2 linked regions of the Azospirillum brasilense genome follow. Each later gene encodes a partner of the first gene's protein in a complex. Links are inferred from orthologs where the notes say so. Each region holds a gene or a part of one and is shown in the gene's direction. Other genes may lie near its edges. The genes, in order: nusB and rpsJ.

The links.
Region 2: the proteins of nusB (region 1) and rpsJ are in contact, whole or in part, in a solved structure (PDB 3D3B), measured with the Escherichia coli proteins. The link is inferred for Azospirillum brasilense from one-to-one orthologs.

The regions. Positions count from the first base shown.
Region 1 is NZ_CP032345.1:321,396-332,828, reverse strand. Bases 3,247-6,203 are described here. They hold nusB (transcription antitermination factor NusB), read left to right. Parts: upstream 3,247-4,417; coding sequence 4,418-4,990; downstream 4,991-6,203. Other genes in these bases: D3869_RS01725 (hypothetical protein), read left to right, coding at 6,056-6,203; thiL (thiamine-phosphate kinase), read left to right, coding at 4,968-5,972; D3869_RS01740 (6,7-dimethyl-8-ribityllumazine synthase), read left to right, coding at 3,920-4,384; ribB (3,4-dihydroxy-2-butanone-4-phosphate synthase), read left to right, coding at 3,247-3,897. Outside these bases: glyA (serine hydroxymethyltransferase), read left to right, coding at 1-443; transcriptional regulator NrdR, read left to right, coding at 476-940; bifunctional diaminohydroxyphosphoribosylaminopyrimidine deaminase/5-amino-6-(5-phosphoribosylamino)uracil reductase RibD, read left to right, coding at 958-2,076; D3869_RS01750 (riboflavin synthase), read left to right, coding at 2,189-2,776; more of ribB, read left to right, coding at 2,773-3,246; more of D3869_RS01725, read left to right, coding at 6,204-6,520; D3869_RS01720 (sodium-translocating pyrophosphatase), read left to right, coding at 6,726-8,828; D3869_RS01710 (outer membrane protein assembly factor BamE), read right to left, coding at 9,040-9,507; D3869_RS01705 (ubiquinol-cytochrome C chaperone family protein), read left to right, coding at 9,637-10,200; D3869_RS01700 (YceD family protein), read left to right, coding at 10,333-10,941; rpmF (50S ribosomal protein L32), read left to right, coding at 11,047-11,232; phosphate acyltransferase PlsX, read left to right, coding at 11,282-11,433. UniProt on the Escherichia coli protein: Part of the processive rRNA transcription and antitermination complex (rrnTAC). The complex forms an RNA-chaperone ring around the RNA exit tunnel of RNA polymerase (RNAP).
Region 2 is NZ_CP032345.1:760,090-771,408, reverse strand. Bases 2,974-5,816 are described here. They hold rpsJ (30S ribosomal protein S10), read left to right. Parts: upstream 2,974-4,162; coding sequence 4,163-4,471; downstream 4,472-5,816. Other genes in these bases: rplD (50S ribosomal protein L4), read left to right, coding at 5,248-5,816; rplC (50S ribosomal protein L3), read left to right, coding at 4,532-5,242; tuf (elongation factor Tu), read left to right, coding at 2,974-3,707. Outside these bases: rpsG (30S ribosomal protein S7), read left to right, coding at 1-374; fusA (elongation factor G), read left to right, coding at 401-2,479; more of tuf, read left to right, coding at 2,517-2,973; more of rplD, read left to right, coding at 5,817-5,868; D3869_RS03870 (50S ribosomal protein L23), read left to right, coding at 5,865-6,182; rplB (50S ribosomal protein L2), read left to right, coding at 6,199-7,026; rpsS (30S ribosomal protein S19), read left to right, coding at 7,039-7,317; rplV (50S ribosomal protein L22), read left to right, coding at 7,321-7,716; rpsC (30S ribosomal protein S3), read left to right, coding at 7,718-8,494; rplP (50S ribosomal protein L16), read left to right, coding at 8,510-8,941; rpmC (50S ribosomal protein L29), read left to right, coding at 8,938-9,144; rpsQ (30S ribosomal protein S17), read left to right, coding at 9,157-9,411; rplN (50S ribosomal protein L14), read left to right, coding at 9,429-9,797; rplX (50S ribosomal protein L24), read left to right, coding at 9,794-10,114; rplE (50S ribosomal protein L5), read left to right, coding at 10,126-10,668; rpsN (30S ribosomal protein S14), read left to right, coding at 10,688-10,993; rpsH (30S ribosomal protein S8), read left to right, coding at 11,007-11,319. UniProt on the Escherichia coli protein: Involved in the binding of tRNA to the ribosomes. Part of the processive rRNA transcription and antitermination complex (rrnTAC). The complex forms an RNA-chaperone ring around the RNA exit tunnel of RNA polymerase (RNAP).

The DNA.
Region 1 (11,433 bases):
CGCTGCGTCCGGAGTTCAAGACCTACGCCAAGAGCGTCCTGGACAACGCCCGCGCCCTGTCGAGGGTGCTGATCGAGGGCGGTCTGGACATCGTGTCCGGCGGCACCGACAGCCACATCGTGCTGGTCGACCTGCGTCCGAAGAACCTGACCGGCAAGGCCGCCGAGGCGAGCCTGGAGCACGCCGGCATGACCTGCAACAAGAACGGCGTGCCGTTCGATCCGCAGAAGCCGATGGTCACCTCCGGCGTCCGTCTGGGCAGCCCGGCGGCCACCACCCGCGGCTTCGGCGTGGCCGAGTTCGAGCAGGTCGGCCGCCTGATCGTCGAGACGCTGGACGGTCTGGCCGCCAGCAACTCCGGCGACAACGCGGCGGTCGAGGCGAAGGTGCGGGAGGAGGTGCGCGAGCTGTGCCGCCGCTTCCCCATCTACCCGACCCTGTGATCATCAAGACCGACTAAGGGGAAAGGCCGGACATGCGCTGCCCGTTCTGCGGACACGAGGACACCCAGGTCAAGGACTCGCGACCGACCGAGGACAACTCGGCGATCCGCAGGCGGCGGTTCTGCCCCAGTTGCAGCGCGCGCTTCACCACGTTCGAGCGCGTCCAGCTCCGTGAGCTGACGGTGGTGAAGAGCACCGGCCAGCGGGAGCCTTTCGACCGCGAAAAGCTCCTGCGCTCCATGCGCATCGCCCTGCGCAAGCGCCCGATCGACGCCGACCGCATCGACCGGGTGGTCAACAGCCTGGTGCGCCAGCTCGAATCCTCCGGCGAGAGCGAGATCCCGTCGAAGCAGATCGGCGAGATGATCATGGTGGCGCTGCAGACGCTCGATCAGGTCGCCTACATCCGCTACGCCTCGGTCTACAAGGACTTCCGCGAGGCGTCGGACTTCAACGAGTTCGTCGAGCAGCTCGCCCCCGAAGCCCAGAACGGGTGAGGGGGCGGGCGGCGCCCATGGCGAAGCAAGCCATTCATCCCGACGATGCCCGCCACATGCGGGCCGCCCTGGCCCTGGCGGCGCGCGGGCTCGGCAACACCTGGCCGAACCCGGCGGTGGGCTGCGTCATCGTGAACGGCGGTGTGGTGGTCGGGCGTGGCTGGACCCAGCCGGGCGGGCGCCCCCACGCCGAGACGGAAGCCCTGGCCAGCGCCGGTGCCGCCGCGCGCGGGGCGACCGCCTATGTGACTCTTGAACCCTGCAATCATTACGGGAAAACCCCGCCCTGCGCTCTGGCGTTGGTGGAGGCAGGGGTGGCGCGGGTGGTGGTCGCCTGCGGCGATCCCGACCCGCGGGTCTCCGGCGGCGGGCTGGAGCGGTTGCGCGCCGCCGGGATCGCGGTGGACATCGGCGTCTGCGAGGACGCGGCCTGGACGCTCAACGAAGGCTTCTTCCGGCGCATCCAGGATGAACGCCCACTCTATACACTGAAGGCGGCAACGACGCTGGACGGGCGCATCGCCACCCACAGCGGCCAGTCGCAGTGGATCACCGGTCCGACGGCGCGGGCCTGGGGGCACCGGCTGCGCGCCACTCACGACGCGATCATGGTCGGCATCCGCACCGCGCTCGCCGACGACCCGGAACTCACCTGCCGCCTGCCGGGGCTGAGCCACCGGTCGCCCGTGCGCATCGTGGTGGACAGCCGGCTGCGCCTGCCGCTGACCGGAAAGCTGGCCGTGGGCGCGCGGTCCGTGCCGACCTGGGTGGTCACCCGCGAGGACGCGGAGCCGAGCCGTCTGGCCGTCTTCCAGGACTGCGGACTCGAGGTGATCCGCGTGCCCGCCGACTCCGCGGGCCTGCCGGATCTGGTCGAGGCGAGCGCCGCCCTGGCCCGCCGCGGCCTGACCCGCGTGCTGGTGGAGGGCGGGGCCACACTGGCGGCCTCGCTGCTGCGCGCGAATCTGGTCGACCGGCTGGAATGGTTCCGCGCCGCCTCGGTCATGGGCGGCGACGGGCTGCCGGCGGTCCATGCCTTCGGTGTGGACGGGCTGGAGCGTATGGCGCTGTTCCGCCGGACCGACCTGCGGCAGGCCGGGGATGATCTCGTGGAAAGCTACGTCCGCCGCGGTTGAGCGGTCGGGGATGTGCGGCGTCCGGCACCGTGCCGGGCGCAACAGTCCGTTGCGTGCCGCGCCGTGCGGATGAATCTTTCACACGATTGAAAACCTGCTAAATTGCCGGCCCATGTTCACCGGAATCATCACCGATGTTGGGCGCGTTCGGGCCGTGGAACGGCAGGGCGACACCCGGTTCACCGTCGAGACCGCCTTCGCTATGGAGACGGTTCCCATTGGCGCGTCCATCGCCAACAACGGCGTCTGCCTGACCGTGGTCGAGAAGGGGCCGGGCTGGTTCGCCGTGCAGGCCTCCGCCGAGACCCTGTCGAAGACGACGCTGGGCGGCTGGGCCGAAGGCACGCGCATCAATCTGGAGCGGGCGCTCAAGGTCGGCGACGAACTGGGCGGGCACATCGTGTCCGGCCATGTCGACGGCGTCGCCACGGTCGTGGAGGTCCGCGCCGACGGCGAGTCGAAGCGCTTGACCTTCGAGGCGCCCGCCACCCTGGCGAAATACATCGCCTCCAAGGGGTCGGTGGCGCTGGACGGCGTGTCGCTGACGGTGAACGAGGTCGATGGTGCGCGCTTCGGCGTGAACATCATCCCGCACACCCAGGACGCGACCACCTTCGGCGCGCTGAAGGCCGGGGATCGGGTGAACCTGGAAATCGATATGCTCGCGCGGTATGTGGCGCGGCTGGCAGGGCAGGAATGACGTCCGAGTTTCACGAGTATCTGTCGCGCCCCGAGGAGATCATCGAGGAGGCGCGCCAGGGCAGGATGTTCATCCTCGTCGACGACGAGGACCGCGAGAACGAAGGCGATCTGGTCATCCCGGCCCAGTGCGCGACCCCCGAGGCCGTGAACTTCATGGCCAAGTACGGGCGCGGCCTGATCTGCCTCGCCATGGACCAGAACCACATCGAGCGGCTGCGCCTGCCGCTAATGGCGCAGCAGAACGGCACCCGTCACCAGACCGCCTTCACCGTTTCCATCGAGGCGCGCGAGGGTGTGACCACCGGCATCTCCGCCGCCGACCGCGCCCGCACCATCCAGGTCGCCATCGACCCGACCGCCGGGCCGGACGCCATCGTGACGCCGGGCCACGTCTTCCCGCTGCTCGCCCGCGACGGCGGCGTGCTGGTCCGCGCCGGCCACACGGAAGCCTCGGTGGACATCGCCCGCATGGCCGGCATGACCGCGGCGGGCGTGATCTGCGAGATCATGAACGACGACGGCACCATGGCCCGCCTGCCGGATCTGGTGAAGTTCGCGCAGTTCCACGGGCTGAAGGTGGGCACCATCGCCGACCTGATCGCCTACCGCCGCCGCACCGAGACGATCGTCGAGCAGAAGCTGGCGGCGACGCTGGACAGCCGCTTCGGCGGGCGCTTCCAGATGTACGTCTATGTCAACAAGGTGGCCTACGCGGAGCACATCGCGCTGGTGCGCGGCGACATCTCCGGCGATGAGCCGGTGCTGGTGCGCATGCACGCCCTGTCGGTGCTGGACGACGTGTTGGGCGACCGGAGCGCCGCGCGCGACGGCGAGCTTCAGGCCTCCATGGAGATGATCGCGCGGGAAGGCCGCGGCGTCATCGTCCTGCTGCGCGAGCCCATGGCGAACAGCCTGACCGAATCGGTGATGGCGCGGCTCGAAGGCCACGACAACCCAACCCCCGCCCTGCGGGATTATGGCGTGGGCGCGCAGATCCTGCTGGACCTGGGCGTGCGCGACATGGTTCTGCTGTCGAACCGCAAGAAGTCCATCATCGGGCTGGAGGGGTACGGCCTGACCGTGCTCGGCCACCGCCCGATTCCCCTGCAAGACCAGTAACGGCCAGCCGAGCGACCCTGAGATGACCGAAAAGCCCCATCTGATGATCGTGGAAGCCCGCTTCTACGAGGACATCGCCGACGAGCTGGTGAAAGGCGCCATTGCCGAGATCGAGAAGGAGGGCGCCACCTACCAGCGCGTCTCGGTCCCGGGATGCCTGGAGATCCCGGCGGCGATCCTGTACGCCCTGCGTTCCATGGACTTCTTCACGGCGCGCAAGCGCTTCGACGGCTATGTCGGGCTGGGCTGCGTGATCCGCGGCGAGACCACCCATTACGACATCGTCTGCAACGAGAGCGCCCGCGGTCTCCAGGACCTCGCGCTGCGCTACGCGCTGGCCATCGGCAACGGCGTGCTGACGGTCGAGAACCGCGAGCAGGCCTGGGCCCGGGCTTCCGTGACGGCCAAGAACAAGGGCGGTTTCGCGGCGCGCGCCTGCCTTGACATGATCGAACTCAAGCGCCAATTCCGCCTCTATCCGCGGTGACCCCGCGGTGCAATTCCTGACAGACTGAGCATCATGAGCAACGACGACGCGGCTGGCCGCGCGAAACAGAAGCGCGGCTCCCGGAACCGGACGGGTGGCGGATCGGCCAAGGCCCGGCGCAAGGCCGCGCGCCTTGCCGCCGTTCAGGCCCTGTACCAGATCGACCTGAACCAGATCGAACCGACCGGCATCGCCGTGGAATCCGTGATCGGCGAGTTCGTCAATCACCGGCTGGGCGAGGAGATCGACGGGGCGAAGTTCGTCTCCGCCGACCCGCAGCTGTTCGCCGACATCGTCCGCGGCGCCGCGCACCGCCGGGCGGAGGTCGACGGGATGCTGGCCTCGGCGCTGGAGCCGCGCTACGCGCTCGACCGGTTGGAACTGCTGATGCGCGCCATCCTGCGGGCCGGCGCCTATGAGCTGTTCGTCCACAACGACACCCACCCGCGCATCCTCATCAGCGAGTATGTGGACGTGGCGCACGCCTTCTTCGCGGCGCGCGAACCGGGCATGGTGAACGGCGTGCTCGACCATGTGGCCCGTGCGCTGCGGCCGGACGAGCTGGCCCAGCCGGACCCGAGCCGTGACCAGTCCAGAGACCGGTAAGCCGCTCGGCGAATTCGGGCGGATCGACCGCTATTTCAGGCCGCTGGCGTCCGGTTTTCCGGGCGCCCGCGGGCTTGCCGACGACGCCGCCGTGTTCGGTGTCCCACCGGACCGCGAATTGGTCGTCACCACGGACGCCATGGTGGCGGGCGTCCATTTCTTCCCCGACGACGCGCCCGGCGACATCGCCGCGAAGCTGCTGCGCACCAACCTGTCGGACCTCGCCGCCATGGGCGCGGCCCCCTACGCCTACACGCTGGTCACCGCCCTGCCGAAGTCGGTGGGCGAGGACTGGCTCGCCGGCTTCGCGGCCGGCCTGGGGGAGGATCAGGCCCGGTTCGGCATCGCTCTGGCGGGGGGCGACTCGGTCTCGACCTCCGGCCCCATCACCCTGTCGGTGACGGCTTTCGGTCTGGTGCCGAAGGGCGGAGCGGTGCCGCGCTGGGGCGGTCGTCCCGGCGACCGCGTGTACGTCACGGGCACCATCGGCGACGCGGCGCTCGGCTTGCGGATCGCCTATGGGACGCTGGAGGTGGCCGACGACTCGGCGCGCTCCGTGCTGCTGGGGCGCCTGCGGCGGCCGGATCCGCGGACCACGCTGGGGCCGCGTCTGGTCGGGCTGGCGACCGGCTGCCTGGACGTGTCCGACGGTCTGGTCGCCGACCTCGGCCATCTGTGCGAGGAATCGGGCTGTGCCGCGCTTCTGGAGTCGGGGCGGGTGCCCCTGTCGGGCGCCGCACGATCGGTGATCGGCGACGATCCGGTGCGCTTCGCCATGGCGCTGACCGGCGGCGACGATTACGAACTGCTCTTCACCGCCGGCGAAGACGCCGCCCCTGCGCTCGCCGCCCTGTCGGCCGAGACCGGCGTGGCGGTGACCGCCATCGGCCGTCTGCTGGACGGGCCGGCGGGTGAGGTCACGGTGACCGACGCGCAGGGGGGGAGTCTCGACCTGCCGACTCGCGGCTGGGACCATTTCTGAAGGCATCATCGCTGGACAACCCCGCTTAACGCAATCGAAAGCAGGACGGCGCTAGGCTCGATCCGTTCCGTATCCGGGAAGGGATGGGTGTGATCAAGGCCGTCATATTGCTGGTTTTGGGCCTGCTGCTGCTGGGCGGCGCGGGCTTCGGCGGCTGGATGATCTACAACAAGTATTTCGTCGAGCATGAGGAGTCGGCCCCCAAGAAGGAGGAGCCGCCGCCCAAGCCGCCCACCGGCTTCGTCCGCATGGCCCCCCTGGTCGTTCCAGCCATCGGCACGCGGAAGGTCGAGCAGTTCGTGACCGTGGTCGTGACGCTGGAAGTCGTTCTCGACAAGGTTCCCTACGTCCAGGCCCGCCAGCCTCTCGTTTACGACCGTTGCCTGTCGGCCCTTTATGCGGCCGTGGACGACCGGTCCGTTATGACCGGCAACTTGGTCAATATCATTGCCGTAAAAGAAAAACTGGCCGCCGCCGCCGCGACAGTGGTGGGGGAGGGCGTGGTGCAAAATGTTCTTGTTCAGGTGGTTACACAGCGCAATTTGTAACCGTTCTTAAAAACTCCTATCCGAAAGTCAGGAGCGCCTCGGCCAAATCGCCGCGCCTATTCGAGCGTGGCCGCTGTTGCATTGTGCCCTTCTCTTCGGCATCCTTTTCGTGAACAACTCGCCCGTCATCCACCTTCGTTTGTACGGGTCGTTTTCACGACAAGGCGGTAATCGGGCCCGAAACCATAAGAATTTGGGGGAACCGATGGCAGCAGCGTTCGTCATCATCATCGCCAGCGGCCTGTTGGCCCTGGCGTACGGGTACCACGCGGGCAAGCAAGTCATGGCGGCCTCCGCCGGGTCCGACCGCATGCAGGAGATCGCAGCGGCCGTGCAGGAGGGCGCCCGAGCCTATCTGAATCGCCAGTACACCACCATCGCCATCGCCGGCGTGGTGCTTCTCATCATCCTCGGCGCGTTCCTTGGTCTGCATGTGGCCATCGGCTTCCTGATCGGCTCGGTCCTGTCGGGGGCCGCCGGCTATGTCGGGATGAACGTGTCGGTGCGGGCCAACGTCCGCACCGCCCAGGCGGCGACGCAGGGCCTGGCCCCGGCGCTGGACATCGCCTTCAAGGCGGGGGCGATCACCGGTATGCTGGTGGTCGGGCTGGGCCTGCTGGGGGTGGGTGTCTATTACGGCATCCTGACGATGATCTACCGCGTGACCGACCCGGTCGAGGTCCGCGCCGTTCTGGAGGCCCTGGTCGCCCTCAGCTTCGGCGCGTCGCTGATCTCCATCTTCGCGCGGCTCGGCGGCGGCATCTTCACCAAGGGGGCCGACGTCGGCGCCGATCTGGTGGGCAAGGTCGAGGCGGGCATTCCGGAGGACGATCCCCGCAACCCCGCGGTGATCGCGGACAATGTGGGCGACAACGTCGGCGACTGCGCCGGTATGGCCGCCGACCTCTTCGAAACCTACGCCGTCACCATCGTCGCCACCATGCTGCTGGCGGCGATTTTCTTTTCGGGCGAGGTGATCCGCCTGCTGCTCGTCTACCCGCTGGTCATCGGCGCGGTGTGCATCGCCGCGTCCGTCGCCGGCACCTTCTTCGTGAAGCTGGGCAGCAACAACAACATCATGGCCGCCCTCTACAAGGGCTTGGCCGCCACCGCGGGCATCTCGCTCGTGCTGATCCTGATCGTGACCGCGATCATGTTCGGCTTCACCCGGCCCATCCCGCTGAACGGCGGCGGCTACGTCACCGGCGGCAACCTGTTCGTCTCCTCCCTGGTCGGCTTGGGCGTGACCGGACTGCTGGTGTGGATCACCGAATACTACACCTCCACCGCCTTCCGCCCGGTGCGCAGCGTCGCCCGCGCGTCGGAGACCGGGCACGGCACCAACGTGATCCAGGGTCTGGCGGTGTCGATGGAGGCGACGGCGCTCCCCGTCCTGGTCATCTGCGTCGGCATCATCATCGCCTACGGGCAGGCCGGCATCTTCGGCATCGGCATCGCCGCGACCACGATGCTCGCCCTGGCCGGCATGGTGGTGGCGCTGGACGCCTACGGCCCGGTGACCGACAACGCCGGCGGCATCGCCGAGATGGCCGACATGCCGAAGGACATCCGCGTGACGACCGACGCGCTGGACGCCGTCGGCAACACCACCAAGGCGGTGACCAAGGGCTACGCCATCGGCTCCGCCGGCCTCGCCGCGCTGGTGCTGTTCGCCGCCTATGTGCAGGATCTGAAGCACTATTTCCCGAACGTGACGGTCGAGTTCCGGCTGGACGATCCCTATGTGGTCGTCGGGCTGCTGATCGGCGGCCTGCTGCCCTACCTGTTCGGGGCGATGGGCATGACCGCGGTCGGGCGCGCCGCCGGATCGGTGGTGGTGGAGGTGCGCCGCCAGTTCCGCGAGATCAGCGGCATTATGGAAGGCACCGCCAAGCCCGACTATGGCCGCGCGGTGGACATGCTGACCCGCGCCGCCATCAAGGAGATGGTCATCCCGTCGCTGCTGCCGGTGCTGGCGCCGGTGGTCCTGTACATCGTCATCGCCGCCATCGCCGGTCAGGCGCAGGCCTTCGCCGCCCTGGGCGCCATGCTGCTGGGCACCATCGTGACGGGGATCTTCGTCGCCATCTCCATGACCTCGGGCGGCGGCGCCTGGGACAACGCCAAGAAGTACATCGAGGAGGGGAACCACGGCGGCAAGGGCTCCGACGCGCACAAGGCGGCGGTGACCGGCGACACCGTCGGCGACCCGTACAAGGACACCGCCGGCCCGGCGGTCAACCCGATGATCAAGATCACCAACATCGTGGCGATCCTGCTGCTGGCGATCCTCGCCCAGATCGGTTGACCCAGATTGGTTGTTAAAGCGGATTGCGATCCGCTTTGGACCGCGACGGCGGTCCCGGCCGCACATGCGGCCGAAGCCCGCCGGCAAGTGAGGCGATGTGAGTCTAAAGCGAATGGAAGTTCGCTTTAGGGGATCGGCCGATCCCGGATCGGCTCCAAAAGAAAAGCCCCGCGGAAGCGGGGCTTTTCGTGTCTCTGCAGACCGGCTGGTGTCAGCGTCCCGGGCCGCGGTTGCGCGAGTCCTTGGCGGAGAAGCGTCCGACGTTGCCGAGCATCTGTTCGAGGAAGCTCATCTCGCGCCCGGCGGTCGGCGTGCTGCGATCGACGATGTCGATCCGCTGGCCGTCGGTGGCGTCGAGCTGCTTCATCTCCTTCACCACGCCGGCGTCGTCGAAATGGACGACGACGACGCGGCGCTCCATCACGCTCGGCTCGAAGAAGGCGACCTTCTCGGTCTTCTGGCCGATGTAGTACCAGACATTCTGGTCGAAGGTTCCCACGGAGGTCGGCGTGCCGAGAATGTCCGCCACATCCTCCCGCCGCGACTGGCCGGCCTTGATCTCGGCGATGCGGTCGGGGTCCGCCATGTTGCCGCGGGTCGCCACGGTGGGCGAGCACGCGGAGACGGCGAGACCCAGAAAGACGAAGGCGCACAGCGCCGAAGGAATCGATCTCGTCATGGTGCTCAGGCTATGATGGCGCGGGCGGACCGCCGGACCCTTGCGGCAGGCCGGACTCCGCCCGCAATGCCGCGACAATCGCATCGCGCGGTTTGTCCTGTCAACGAAACTCCGAGCGAGAGAGAAACCGTGCTTGACCGCCTGTTCCGGCGTCGGCGTGAAGCCCGCGCCGTCGCCGATTTCTATCTCACCATCGCGGCGCAGGCCCGACAGCCGGCCTTCTACCGTGACCTTGGCGTTCCCGACACGCTGGACGGTCGCTTCGACATGGTGGTGCTTCACGTCTTCTTGGTGATGCGCCGCCTGAAGGGGCAGGGGGCCGCGGCGGCGGACCGCTCGCGCCTGCTCTTCGAGGCGATGATCGACCATTTCGAGAAGTCGCTGATGGAGCAGGGGGTGGGCGACAGCGGAGTCGGGCGGCGCATCAAGACCATGGCCCGCGGCATCGCCGGCCGGATCGAGGTCTACGACCGCGCGCTCGCCGCCGAAGACGGTGACGCGGGCGGTGCGGCCTTGGAGGTCGCGCTCGACAACAATCTTTATGGCACCGTATCGGAGGTGCCGCCGCGCCAACTGGCCGCCCTGGCGGCCTATGTCCGGCGTGAGGCCGCCGGGCTGGAGGAACAGCCGCTGGAGTCGCTCATGGCCGGTGAGGTCCGCTTCGGCCCGCCGCCCGGCGCCGGGACGGAATGACCGATTCCGTCGAGTCTCTATCTTCCATGGGGCTCGGCAATTGGACTTGCCTTTCCGGGCGTCCGAATTCATCTGACACTGAGAGGAAGGCGCCCGCCGCAGAACGGGCGCTGTGACAAGGAACTGCCCGACATGCGCAACACGTCCCAACACGCCGCCGGCCCCGCTCCGGAATTCTCGCGCATCGTCCGCGCCGACGCCGTCCATCGCGACGGCGATCTGATCGAGACCATCGAGGCGACGGAGGCCGAGCGCAAGGCTCTGGCCGAGCGGTTCGAACTGGAGGGCATCGGGCGGCTGACCGCCCGGGTCCGCCTGCGCTCCGTGCGCGGCGGCCAGATGGTGCGAGTCGAAGGGGAGGTGGAGGCCGACGTGGTTCAGACCTGCGTCATCACGCTGGAACCGGTGCCCGCCCAGGTGTCCGACCGGTTCGGCGCGCTGTTCGCGCCGGAATCGATGGTCCCCGGCGAGGAGGACGAGATCGAAATCGACCCGAACATCGCCGAGGAGGATATCCCGGAGGCCATGACCAACGGGCGCATCGACATCGGCGAGTTGGCCGCCCAGCATTTGTCCCTGGCGCTCGACCCCTATCCTCATGCAGAAGGCGTGGCGTTCGACGGATACAGCGAAGGCGAAGACGAGGAGGAGGGCTTGGCCCCCGCCGCCGATGATGCCGGCGCCAATCCGGAGAAGCCGAACCCGTTCGCCGCGCTGGAACGTCTGAAACGACAGAATTGAGGGCGGAACGGGCTTGCCCTTCGGGGGCAATTGCCGTATTGAATGCCGCTCGCGTCAGGCGGCCCCTCTTCGGGCCGCCTTTTACAATGAAGAGAGTTTACGGCCATGGCTGTTCCGAAGAAGAAGACCTCCAAGTCGCGCCGCAACATGCGTCGCTCGCACCACGCTCTCCCGACCTCGTCCTACGCCGAGTGCTCGAACTGCGGCGAGCTGAAGCGCCCGCACCATGTCTGCGGCTCTTGCGGTCACTACGACCAGCGCGAAGTGGTTCAGAGCGCTCCGGCGGCCTGATGGCGGTTTGGTTGGCCGCCCTACGTCCTAGCCAGGGAGCCTGTCCGCGGTGAGCCAGCGCCTGACCATTGCCCTTGATGCCATGGGCGGTGACAAAGGACCCGACATGGTGATTGCCGGGGCGGATATCGCCCGCGAGCGTCACCCGCAGGTGCATTACCTGCTGTTCGGGGACACCGCCCGCATCGAGCCGCTGCTTGC
Region 2 (11,319 bases), 440 kb from region 1 along the record:
ACGGCAAGAAGTCGGCCGCCGAGCGCATCGTCTACGGCGCGCTCAGCCGCATCGAGGCCAAGACCAAGAACGAGCCGGTTCAGGTCTTCCATGACGCCCTGCTGAACGTGAAGCCGCACCTCGAAGTGCGCTCGCGTCGCGTCGGTGGCGCCACCTATCAGGTTCCGGTCGAGGTCCGCACGGACCGCGCCCAGGCCCTGGCCATCCGTTGGCTCATCGGCGCCGCCCGCGCCCGCTCGGAAAACACCATGACCGAGCGTCTGTCGGGTGAGCTGCTGGATGCCGCCAACCAGCGTGGCACCGCTGTGAAGAAGCGCGAAGACACCCATCGTATGGCGGAAGCCAACAAGGCCTTCTCGCACTACCGCTGGTAAGGCACCCACCGGCCCAGGTGCTTGTCATGCCCCGTTCCCATCCCCTGAACCGTTACCGCAACATCGGCATCATGGCTCACATTGATGCCGGTAAGACCACGACCACCGAGCGGATTTTGTACTACACTGGAAAGTCGTACAAAATCGGCGAGGTGCACGAGGGCACCGCGGTGATGGATTGGATGGAGCAGGAACAGGAACGGGGCATCACCATCACCTCCGCGGCCACGACCTGCTTCTGGCGCGACCACCGCATCAACATCATCGACACGCCGGGCCACGTCGACTTCACCATTGAAGTCGAACGCAGTCTCCGCGTGCTCGACGGCGCCGTTGCGGTGTTCGACGCCGTTGCCGGGGTGGAGCCTCAGTCCGAGACCGTGTGGCGGCAGGCCGACAAGTACGGCGTGCCCCGCATGTGTTTCGTCAACAAGCTGGATCGCACCGGCGCGGACTTCTTCCGTTGCGTCGACATGATGAGGGAACGGCTGGGCGCCTTCCCGCTCGTCCTCCAGCTTCCGATCGGGTCCGAGGCCGGTTTCGTCGGCGTCGTCGATCTGGTCGCCATGCGCGCCATCGTCTGGAAGGAAGAGACGCTGGGCGCCGAATTCTATTACACCGACATTCCGGACGCCCTGAAGGACGCGGCGGCGCGCCACCGACAGGCGCTGCTCGACGCTGTGCTGGAACTCGACGACGCGGCCATGGAGGCCTATCTCGAGTCCGGTCAGGAGCCGTCCGAAGACACGCTCAAGGCCTGCATCCGCAAGGGCACAATCGGCTTGCGCTTCGTGCCGGTCCTCTGTGGATCCGCCTTCAAGAACAAGGGCATCCAGCCGATGCTCGACGCCGTGGTGGACTATCTGCCGGCTCCCGTGGACGTCGGGGCGGTCAGAGGACATCGCGTCGGCAGCCCCGAGACGGACGAGCGCGCACCGGACGACGCCGCTCCCTTCTCCGCGCTCGCCTTCAAGATCATGAACGATCCCTTTGTCGGGTCGCTGACCTTCGTGCGTGTCTATTCGGGCACCGTCGCCTCCGGCACCGCCGTGCTGAATCCCGGCAAGGACGAGAAGGAGCGCATCGGCCGCATGCTGCTGATGCACGCCAACAGCCGGGAGGAGATCGACGAGGCCTACGCCGGCGACATCGTCGCCTTCACCGCGCTGAAGAGCACGACGACCGGCGACACGCTGTGCGATCCCGCCAAGCCCATCGTCCTGGAGCGGATGGAGTTTCCGGAACCGGTCATCGAGGTGGCCGTCGAGCCGAGATCCAAGGCCGACCAGGAAAAGATGAGCATGGCGCTGTCCCGCCTCGCCCAGGAGGACCCGTCCTTCCGCGTGACCGTCGACCATGAGAGCGGTCAGACGATCATCAAGGGCATGGGCGAACTGCATCTGGAGATCATCGTCGATCGCATGAAGCGGGAGTTCAAGGTGGATGCCGACGTCGGCGCGCCGCAGGTGGCGTACCGCGAGACCATCACCAGGACCGCCGAGATCGACTACACCCACAAGAAGCAGACCGGCGGCACCGGTCAGTTCGCCCGGGTCAGGCTGGTCTTCGAGCCGTTGCCCGCCGGCAGCGGCTTTGTCTTCCGGAACAAGGTCGTCGGCGGCGCCGTGCCCAAGGAGTTCATTCCAGGCGTGCAGAAGGGGCTTGAGGCCTCGCTGCACAACGGCGTGGTCGCGGGCTTCCCGGTGATCGACCTCGAGGTGGCGCTGGTCGACGGCGCCTTCCACGACGTCGACTCCTCGGTGCTGGCCTTCGAGATCGCCACCCGTGCCGCCTTCCGCGACGGCATGCAAAAGGCCGGCCCGATGCTTCTGGAGCCGATCATGAGGGTTGAGGTGGTGACGCCCGAAGACTACATGGGCGACATCATCGGGGACCTGAACAGCCGCCGGGGCCAGATCACTGCCATGGACCAGCGGGGCAACGCCCGCTCGATCCAGGCGATGGTGCCGCTGGCGTCGATGTTCGGTTATGTGAACACCCTGCGCTCGATGAGCCAGGGACGCGCGCAGTACACGATGCAGTTCGACCACCACGAGCCGGTGCCGCAGACGATTGCGGAGACCATCCGCGCCAGGATGGCCTGAAACCGCTGGAACGACAAAGAGACGGAGAGCACACACCATGGCGAAGGCAAAGTTCGAGCGGAACAAGCCGCACTGCAACATCGGCACGATCGGCCACGTCGACCACGGCAAGACGTCGCTGACGGCGGCGATCACGAAGGTGCTGGCCGAGAGCGGCGGCGCGACCTTCACCGCCTACGACCAGATCGACAAGGCGCCGGAAGAGAAGGCGCGCGGCATCACGATCTCGACCGCCCACGTCGAGTACGAGACGACCAACCGCCACTATGCCCACGTCGATTGCCCGGGCCACGCCGACTACGTGAAGAACATGATCACGGGCGCCGCGCAGATGGACGGCGCGATCCTGGTCGTGTCGGCCGCCGACGGCCCGATGCCGCAGACCCGCGAGCACATCCTGCTGGCCCGCCAGGTCGGCGTGCCGGCGCTGGTGGTGTTCATGAACAAGGTCGACATGGTCGACGATCCGGAGCTGCTCGAGCTGGTCGAGATGGAGGTGCGCGAGCTGCTGTCCTCCTACCAGTTCCCGGGCGACGACATTCCGATCGTCAAGGGCTCGGCGCTGTGCGCTCTGGAGGACCGTTCGCCGGAGATCGGCCGTGACGCGATCCTCAAGCTGATGGCCGAGGTCGACCAGTACATCCCGCAGCCGGAGCGTCCGAAGGACCGTCCGTTCCTGATGCCGATCGAGGACGTGTTCTCGATCTCGGGCCGCGGCACGGTGGTGACCGGCCGCGTCGAGCGCGGCATCGTCAAGGTCGGCGAGGAAGTCGAGATCGTCGGTCTGAAGACCACGGTCAAGACCACGGTGACCGGTGTGGAGATGTTCCGCAAGCTGCTCGACTCGGGTGAGGCTGGCGACAACATCGGCGCGCTGCTGCGCGGCACGAAGCGTGAGGACGTCGAGCGCGGCCAGGTTCTGGCCAAGCCGGGCAGCATCACGCCGCACACCACCTTCAAGGCCGAGGCCTACATCCTGACGAAGGAAGAGGGTGGCCGTCACACGCCGTTCTTCACCAACTACCGTCCGCAGTTCTACTTCCGCACGACCGACGTGACGGGCATGGTGAAGCTGCCGGAAGGCACCGAGATGGTGATGCCGGGCGACAACATCTCCATGGAAGTCGAGCTGATCGCTCCGATCGCCATGGACGAGGGCCTGCGCTTCGCCATCCGTGAGGGTGGCCGTACGGTCGGCGCCGGCGTCGTCGCCTCGATCATCAAGTAAGGTTGTCTTTTGCGAAGGGGGCCGGCCCGCGGGCCGGCCCCTTTTTGCATGGCCGATCCGCGATAATGCGGCGTGACGCGCCGAGCCGGGCCGATCCCGTCATCCTCCTGTCACAAGGGGGAAAATGTGGGTTGACACCGGGGCGCCTAGGGCATACACGTTACGCCCTCTGGAATTTGGGTTGGTAGTAGGCACGTCCGGCCTAGACGCAGCCCGATCACGAACGGCACCGCAAGCTCCACTTGCACCGGTTGCTGCCAGGAACATCCATCCGCATTGCGATGCGGGGGATGTTCTTTTTCGTATCGGCCGTCAGATCGGACAGACGAACCGCCGCCCACCGCTTCGGTGAGCCGGCGCAGGTTCGCCTGCCGCCGCGGGTCCCCGGGGGACAGATTTTGGGGTGCCGGTGGCGCAGTCGCGTCACCGAAACGAGGTGCAAGGGACGTTTGGACATGGACAGCCAGAACATCCGCATCCGCTTGAAGGCGTTCGATCATCGCGTGCTCGACCAGTCGACCAGCGAGATCGTCAACACCGCCAAGCGGACCGGTGCTCGGGTGCGGGGCCCGATCCCGCTGCCGACGCAGATCGAGAAGTTTACGGTGAACCGCTCGCCGCACGTCGACAAGAAGTCGCGCGAGCAGTTTGAAATCCGCACCCACAAGCGTCTGCTCGACATCGTCGATCCGACGCCGCAGACGGTGGACGCGCTGATGAAGCTCGACCTCGCTGCCGGTGTGGACGTCGAGATCAAGCTCTAATTCGTTGCTGTTGAGGGACCTCTCCCTCTGAGGATGTCCCTGGTCAGGAGATAAAGAACAATGCGATCCGGTTTGATCGCGCAGAAAGTCGGCATGACCCGCGTCTTCACGGACGACGGGCAGCACGTGCCGGTGACTGTGCTGAAAGTCGACAGCTGCCAGGTCGTCGCCGTTCGCACCGAGGACAAGGATGGCTACACCGCCGTCCAGCTCGGCGCAGGCGCCATCAAGGTGAAGAACGTCACGAAGCCGCAGCGCGGGCATTTCGCCAAGGCGCGCGTCGAGCCCAAGCGCAAGCTGGTCGAGTTCCGCGTCGATGCCGACGCGCTGATCGAGGTCGGCGCCGAGCTCTCGGCTGCGCATTTCGTCCCGGGCCAGTTCGTCGACGTCACCGGCACCTCCATCGGTAAGGGCTTCGCCGGTCCGATGAAGCGCTGGAACTTCGGTGGTCTGCGCGCGACGCACGGCGTGTCGGTGTCGCACCGCTCGCACGGTTCGACGGGTAACCGCCAGGACCCCGGCAAGGTCTTCAAGAACAAGAAGATGGCCGGTCATCTCGGCGACGAGAAGGTCACGGTTCTGAACCTGAAGGTCGTGTCGGTCGATGAGGACCGCGGTCTGATCTTCCTCAAGGGTGCCGTTCCGGGCGCCGAGGGGGCTTGGCTCCGCATCCGCGACGCGGTGAAGAAGAAGGCTCCGGAAGGTCTGCCGTTCCCCGCCGGGATCAAGGCTGCGCCGGCCGCTGAAGCCGCCGCCGAGCCGCAGGAGTGATGGCCATGAAGGCGACCATTAAGAACCTGAACAACGAGACCGTCGGCGAGATCGAGCTGGCCGACGAGGTCTTCGGCCTCCCGTCCCGCACGGACATCCTGGCCCGCATGGTCAACTGGCAGCTGGCCAAGCGCCGCGCCGGCACGCACAAGACCAAGACGATCAGCGAGATCTCCGGCACCGGCAAGAAGCCGTACCGCCAGAAGGGGACCGGCCGCGCCCGTCAGGGTTCCATGCGTTCCGCGCAGTTCCGCGGCGGCGCGACCATCTTCGGCCCGGTTGTCCGCTCGCACGAGCACGACCTGACCAAGAAGGTCCGCAAGCTGGCCCTGAAGACCGCGCTGTCCACCAAGGCCGCGGAAGGCAAGCTCCTGGTCCTCGACGCCGCTTCGGCCGAGACCCACAAGACCAAGGAACTGGCTGTCCGTCTCGCCTCGCTCGGCCTGACCTCGGCTCTGATCATCGATGGCGCCAACCTGAACGAGAACTTCGCTCGGGCCTCGCGCAACATCCCGCTGATCGACGTGCTGCCGGAGCAGGGCGCCAACGTCTACGACATTCTTCGCCGCGATACGCTGGTCCTGACCCGCAACGCGGTCGAGCAGCTGGAGGCTCGCCTGAAATGAGCAAGCAGTCGAAACCTGCGGTGAGCCAGGAGCGGATGTACGACCTCATCCTGGCTCCGGTGATCACCGAGAAGTCGACGATGGCGTCGGAGCACAATCAGGTGACGTTCCGCGTGCCGCTGTCGGCGTCCAAGCCGGAGATCAAGGCGGCGGTCGAGGGGCTGTTCAACGTGAAGGTGACGGCGGTCAACACCCTGGTTTCCAAGGGCAAGACCAAGCGCTTCCGCGGCACCATCGGCCGTCGCTCGGACTTCAAGAAGGCCGTCGTGACCCTCGCCGAGGGGAACAAGATCGACGTGACCACGGGCATCTGAGCGGGAGTGTGATCCGATGGCTCTGAAGCAATATCGCCCAATTACGCCGTCGCTCCGCCAGCTGGTCATCGTCGACCGCTCGGAGCTGTGGAAGGGCAAGCCGGTCAAGACCCTCACCGAGGGCCTGACCAAGTCCGGCGGCCGCAACAACACCGGCCGCATCACCGCGCGCCGGATGGGTGGCGGTCACAAGCGCGTCTACCGTCTGGTGGACTTCAAGCGTCGCAAGTTCGACGTCCCGGCGACGGTTGAGCGCCTGGAGTACGATCCGAACCGCACGGCCTTTATCGCCCTCATCAAGTATGAGGACGGCACCGTCTCGTACATCCTGGCGCCGCAGCGCCTGAAGGTGGGCGACACGGTCATCGCCGGCGAGAAGGTGGATGTGAAGCCCGGCAACGCCATGCCGCTGAAGAACATCCCGGTCGGCTCCGTGCTGCACAACGTCGAGCTGAAGCCCGGCAAGGGTGGTCAGCTGGCCCGTTCGGCCGGCACCTACCTGCAGCTGGTCGGCCGCGACGGCGGGTACGCCCAGCTGAAGCTGCCCTCGGGCGAGCTTCGCGTGGTCCGCGGCGACTGCATGGCCACCCTGGGTGCCGTGTCGAACCCGGACAACATGAACACCAACAAGGGCAAGGCCGGTCGCAGCCGTTGGCTGGGCATCCGTCCGTCCGTCCGTGGTGTCGCCATGAACCCGATCGACCACCCGCACGGTGGTGGTGAAGGCCGCACCTCGGGTGGCCGTCATCCGGTCACGCCGTGGGGCAAGCCGACCAAGGGCAAGAAGACTCGTCACAACAAGAAGACGGATGGCCTGATCCTGCGCCGCCGTCATTCGAAGTAAGGAGGGCGGACGATGGCACGCTCCGTTTGGAAGGGCCCGTTCGTCGACGGCTACCTGCTCAAGAAGGCGGACAAGTCGCGGGCCTCGGGCCGCAACGAGATCATCAAGATCTGGTCGCGCCGCTCGACGATCCTGCCGCAGTTCGTGGGTCTCACGTTCGGCGTGTACAATGGCCACAAGTTCCTGCCGGTTCTGGTGACCGAGAACATGATCGGCCACAAGTTCGGTGAGTTCGCTCCGACGCGCACCTTCTACGGGCACGCGGCGGACAAGAAGGCGAAGAGGAAGTAAGCCATGGGCAAGCCCTCCAACCCCAGCCGTATCGCGGAGAACGAGGCCATCGCCTCCAATCCGATGATCCGCACCAGCCCGCGCAAGCTGAACCTCGTCGCCCAGCTCATCCGGAACAAGGATGCCAGCAGCGCCGTGGCCGAGCTGACCTTCTCCAAGCGCCGCATCGCCGGCGAGGTGAAGAAGGTCCTCCAGGCCGCGATCGCCAACGCCGAGAACAACCATCAGCTCGATGTGGACCGCCTGTACGTCTCCTCGGCGACGGTCGGCCGCGCCCTGGTGATGAAGCGCTTCCACGCCCGCGCCCGTGGGCGCGGCGCGCGGGTCGAGAAGCTGTTCTCCAACCTGACGATCATCGTGCGTGAGCGCGACGCCGCCGCTGCCGAAGGGGCCGAGTAAGATGGGTCAGAAAGTCAATCCGATCGGGCTGCGCCTCGGCATCAACCGGACCTGGGACAGCCGTTGGTTCGCCAAGCGCGACTACGCCAACCTGCTGCACCAGGACCTGAAGCTGCGCGGCTATCTGCAGGGTCGCCTGCAGCAGGCCGGCTGCTCGCGCGTCGTCATCGAGCGTCCGGCCAAGAAGGCCCGCGTCACCATCCACTCGGCCCGTCCGGGTGTGGTGATCGGCAAGAAGGGCGCGGACATCGAGAAGCTGCGTTCCGAGCTGTCGAAGATGGCCGGCGGCGAGGTGAGCCTGAACATCATCGAGATCCGCAAGCCGGAGATCGATGCCAAGCTCATCGCCGAGAACATCGCCAGCCAGCTCGAGCGTCGCGTGGCCTTCCGCCGCGCCATGAAGCGCGCCGTGCAGTCGGCCATGCGTCTGGGCGCCCAGGGCATCCGGATCAACTGCTCCGGTCGTCTCGGCGGCGCCGAGATCGCCCGTCTGGAGTGGTACCGCGAGGGCCGCGTTCCGCTGCACACCCTGCGTGCGGACATCGACTACGGCACCGCGACCGCGAAGACCACCTACGGCACCTGCGGTGTCAAGGTTTGGGTCTTCAAGGGCGAGATCATGGCGCACGACCCGATGGCGCAGGACAAGCGCATGGGCACCGAGCCGGTGTCGACCGATGGCGAGCCGCGGCGTGAGCGTCGCGAGCGTGGTGACCGTGAGGAGCGTGGGGGCCGTGGTCGCGGCGACCGTGACCGCTCCGAGCGGGCTGACCGCTAGTAAGGGGCACGAGCGATGCTTTCTCCGAAGCGTACCAAGTACCGCAAGGCCCACAAGGGCCGCATCCACGGCAACGCGAAGGGCGGCACCCAGCTGAACTTCGGCTCCTTCGGCCTCAAGGCCCTGGAGCCGGAGCGCATCACGGCCCGTCAGATCGAGGCGGCCCGCCGCGCGATCACCCGTGCCATGAAGCGTCAGGGCCGCGTGTGGATCCGCGTGTTCCCGGACCTGCCGGTCTCCACCAAGCCCGCCGAAGTCCGCATGGGTTCCGGTAAGGGCACGCCCGAGTACTGGGCGGCCCGCGTTCATCCCGGCCGCATCCTGTTTGAGCTGGACGGCGTGCCCGCGGATGTGGCAAAGCAGGCGTTCGCCCTGGCGGCCGCCAAGCTGCCGATCAAGACCAAGCTGGTGACCCGCCTCGGCGGCGGTGAGGAGGTGGCGGCATGAAGCCCGTCGACGTTCGTGCGAAGAGCACCGAGGAGCTGAACGATCAGCTCCTCCAGCTCAAGAAGGAACAGTTCAACCTGCGTTTCCAGCGGGCCTCCGGCCAGCTGGAGAACACCGCGCGGGTGCAGGTGGTGCGTCGCGACATCGCGCGCATCAAGACGATCCTCGGCGAGCGTTCGCGCTCGGCCGAAGCCGGCAAGTAAGGAGGGCTACCTATGCCTCGCCGCGTTCTGCAGGGCACGGTGGTCAGCGACAAGGGCGACAAGACGGTTATCGTCCTGGTCGAGCGCCGCGTCATGCACCCCGTGTACAAGAAGTTCATTCGTCAGTCGAAGAAGTACGCCGCCCACGACGAGGGCAACCAGTTCAAGGTCGGCGATACCGTTTCGATCATCGAATGCCGCCCGATCTCCAAGCGCAAGCGCTGGACGGTCGTGCTTGAGTCCGCCGCCGTTAGCGGCGCCGCGTAAACGGAAGGGTACAAACCATGATCCAGATGCAAACCAACCTGGAAGTCGCCGACAATAGCGGGGCGCGCCGGGTGCAGTGCATCAAGGTGCTTGGCGGGTCCAAGCGGAAGGTGGCCACCGTCGGCGACGTCATCGTCGTCTCGGTCAAGGAGGCCATTCCGAAGGGTCGCGTCAAGAAGGGCGACGTGCATCGCGCCGTCATCGTCCGCACCGCGAAGGAACTGCGCCGGGAGGACGGGTCCGCGATCCGTTTCGACCGCAATGCCGCCGTGCTGATCAACAAGCAGGGCGAGCCGATCGGCACGCGTATCTTCGGGCCGGTCACTCGTGAGCTTCGCGGCAAGAAGTTCATGAAGATCATCTCGCTGGCGCCGGAGGTGCTGTGATGGCCGCGAAGATCAAGACCAAGGACAAGGTCGTCATCCTTGCCGGTAAGGACAAGGGCAAGACCGGTGAGGTCCTCAAGGTCATCCCGGCGGAAAACCGTGTCGTCGTGCAGGGCGTGAACGTGGTGAAGAAGCACCAGCGTCCGAGCGCCACCTCGCAGGGCGGCATCGTTGAGTTCGAGGCGCCGATCAACGTCTCGAACGTTGCTCATGTCGACCCCAAGGACGGCAAGCCGACCCGCGTCGGTTTCAAGATCCTTGAGGATGGCCGCAAGGTGCGTGTCGCCAAGCGGTCCGGCGAAGTCATCGACGTGTGAGGACCGGACCAATGGCTGCACGTTTGAAGGAAGTGTACGACTCCAAGATCCGCGCCGCGCTCAAGGCTGAGTTCGGCTACGCGAACGATATGGAAGTTCCGCGGATCGAGAAGATCGTCATCAACATGGGTGTCGGCGAGGCTGTCGGCGACTCCAAGAAGATCCAGAATGCGGTGAGCGAACTGACGGCGATCAGCGGCCAGAAGCCGATCGTCACGAAGTCCCGCAAGTCGATCGCGCAGTTCAAGCTGCGTGAGGGCATGGCGATCGGGTGCAAGGTCACGCTCCGCCGTGACCGCATGTACGAGTTCCTGGATCGCCTGGTCACGATCGCGTTGCCGCGTGTCCGCGACTTCCGCGGCATCCCCGGCAACAGCTTCGACGGCCGTGGCAACTATGCCATGGGCGTGAAGGAGCAGATCATTTTCCCGGAGATCGACTACGACAAGATCGATCAGATCCGCGGCATGGACATCATTTTCGTCACCTCGGCGAAGACCGACAAGGAGGCCAAGGCTCTCCTGAAGGCCTTCGACATGCCGTTTGTGGCCTGATTGGCTGGAGCACGACCCCATGGCTAAGACCAGTGCCATCGAGAAGAACAAGCGTCGCACCAAGCTGGTGAAGCAGTTCGCCAACAAGCGTGCCCGCCTGAAGGCCATCGCCTCCGATCGCTCCCTCCCGCCGGAAGAGCAGTTCGCCGCCCGCCTCAAGCTGGCCGAGCTGCCGCGCAACTCGTCGAAGGTGCGCATCCGCAACCGCTGCGAAATGACCGGCCGTCCGCGGGCGTTCTATCGCAAGTTCAAGCTGTCCCGCGTCACCCTCCGCGAACTGGCCTCGACCGGCCAGATCCCGGGGATGGTGAAGTCGAGCTGGTAAGGAGGGTCGGAGAATGTCTTTGAGCGATCCGCTCGGCGATATGCTGACCCGCATCCGCAACGGTCAGCACGCCCGTATGTCTGTTGTGCAGAGCCCGGCGTCGAAGCTGCGCAGCAACGTGCTTGAGGTTCTCAAGCGCGAGGGTTACATCCGCGGCTACTCCGAGGAGGAGCTGCGCCCCGGCATCAAGAACCTGAAGATCGAGCTGAAGTATCACGAAGGCGAGCCTGTCATTAAGCAGATCGCCCGCGTGTCGAAGCCCGGCCGCCGCGTCTATTCGAAGATCACCGATCTGCCCCGCGTCTTCAACGGCCTCGGCATCGCGA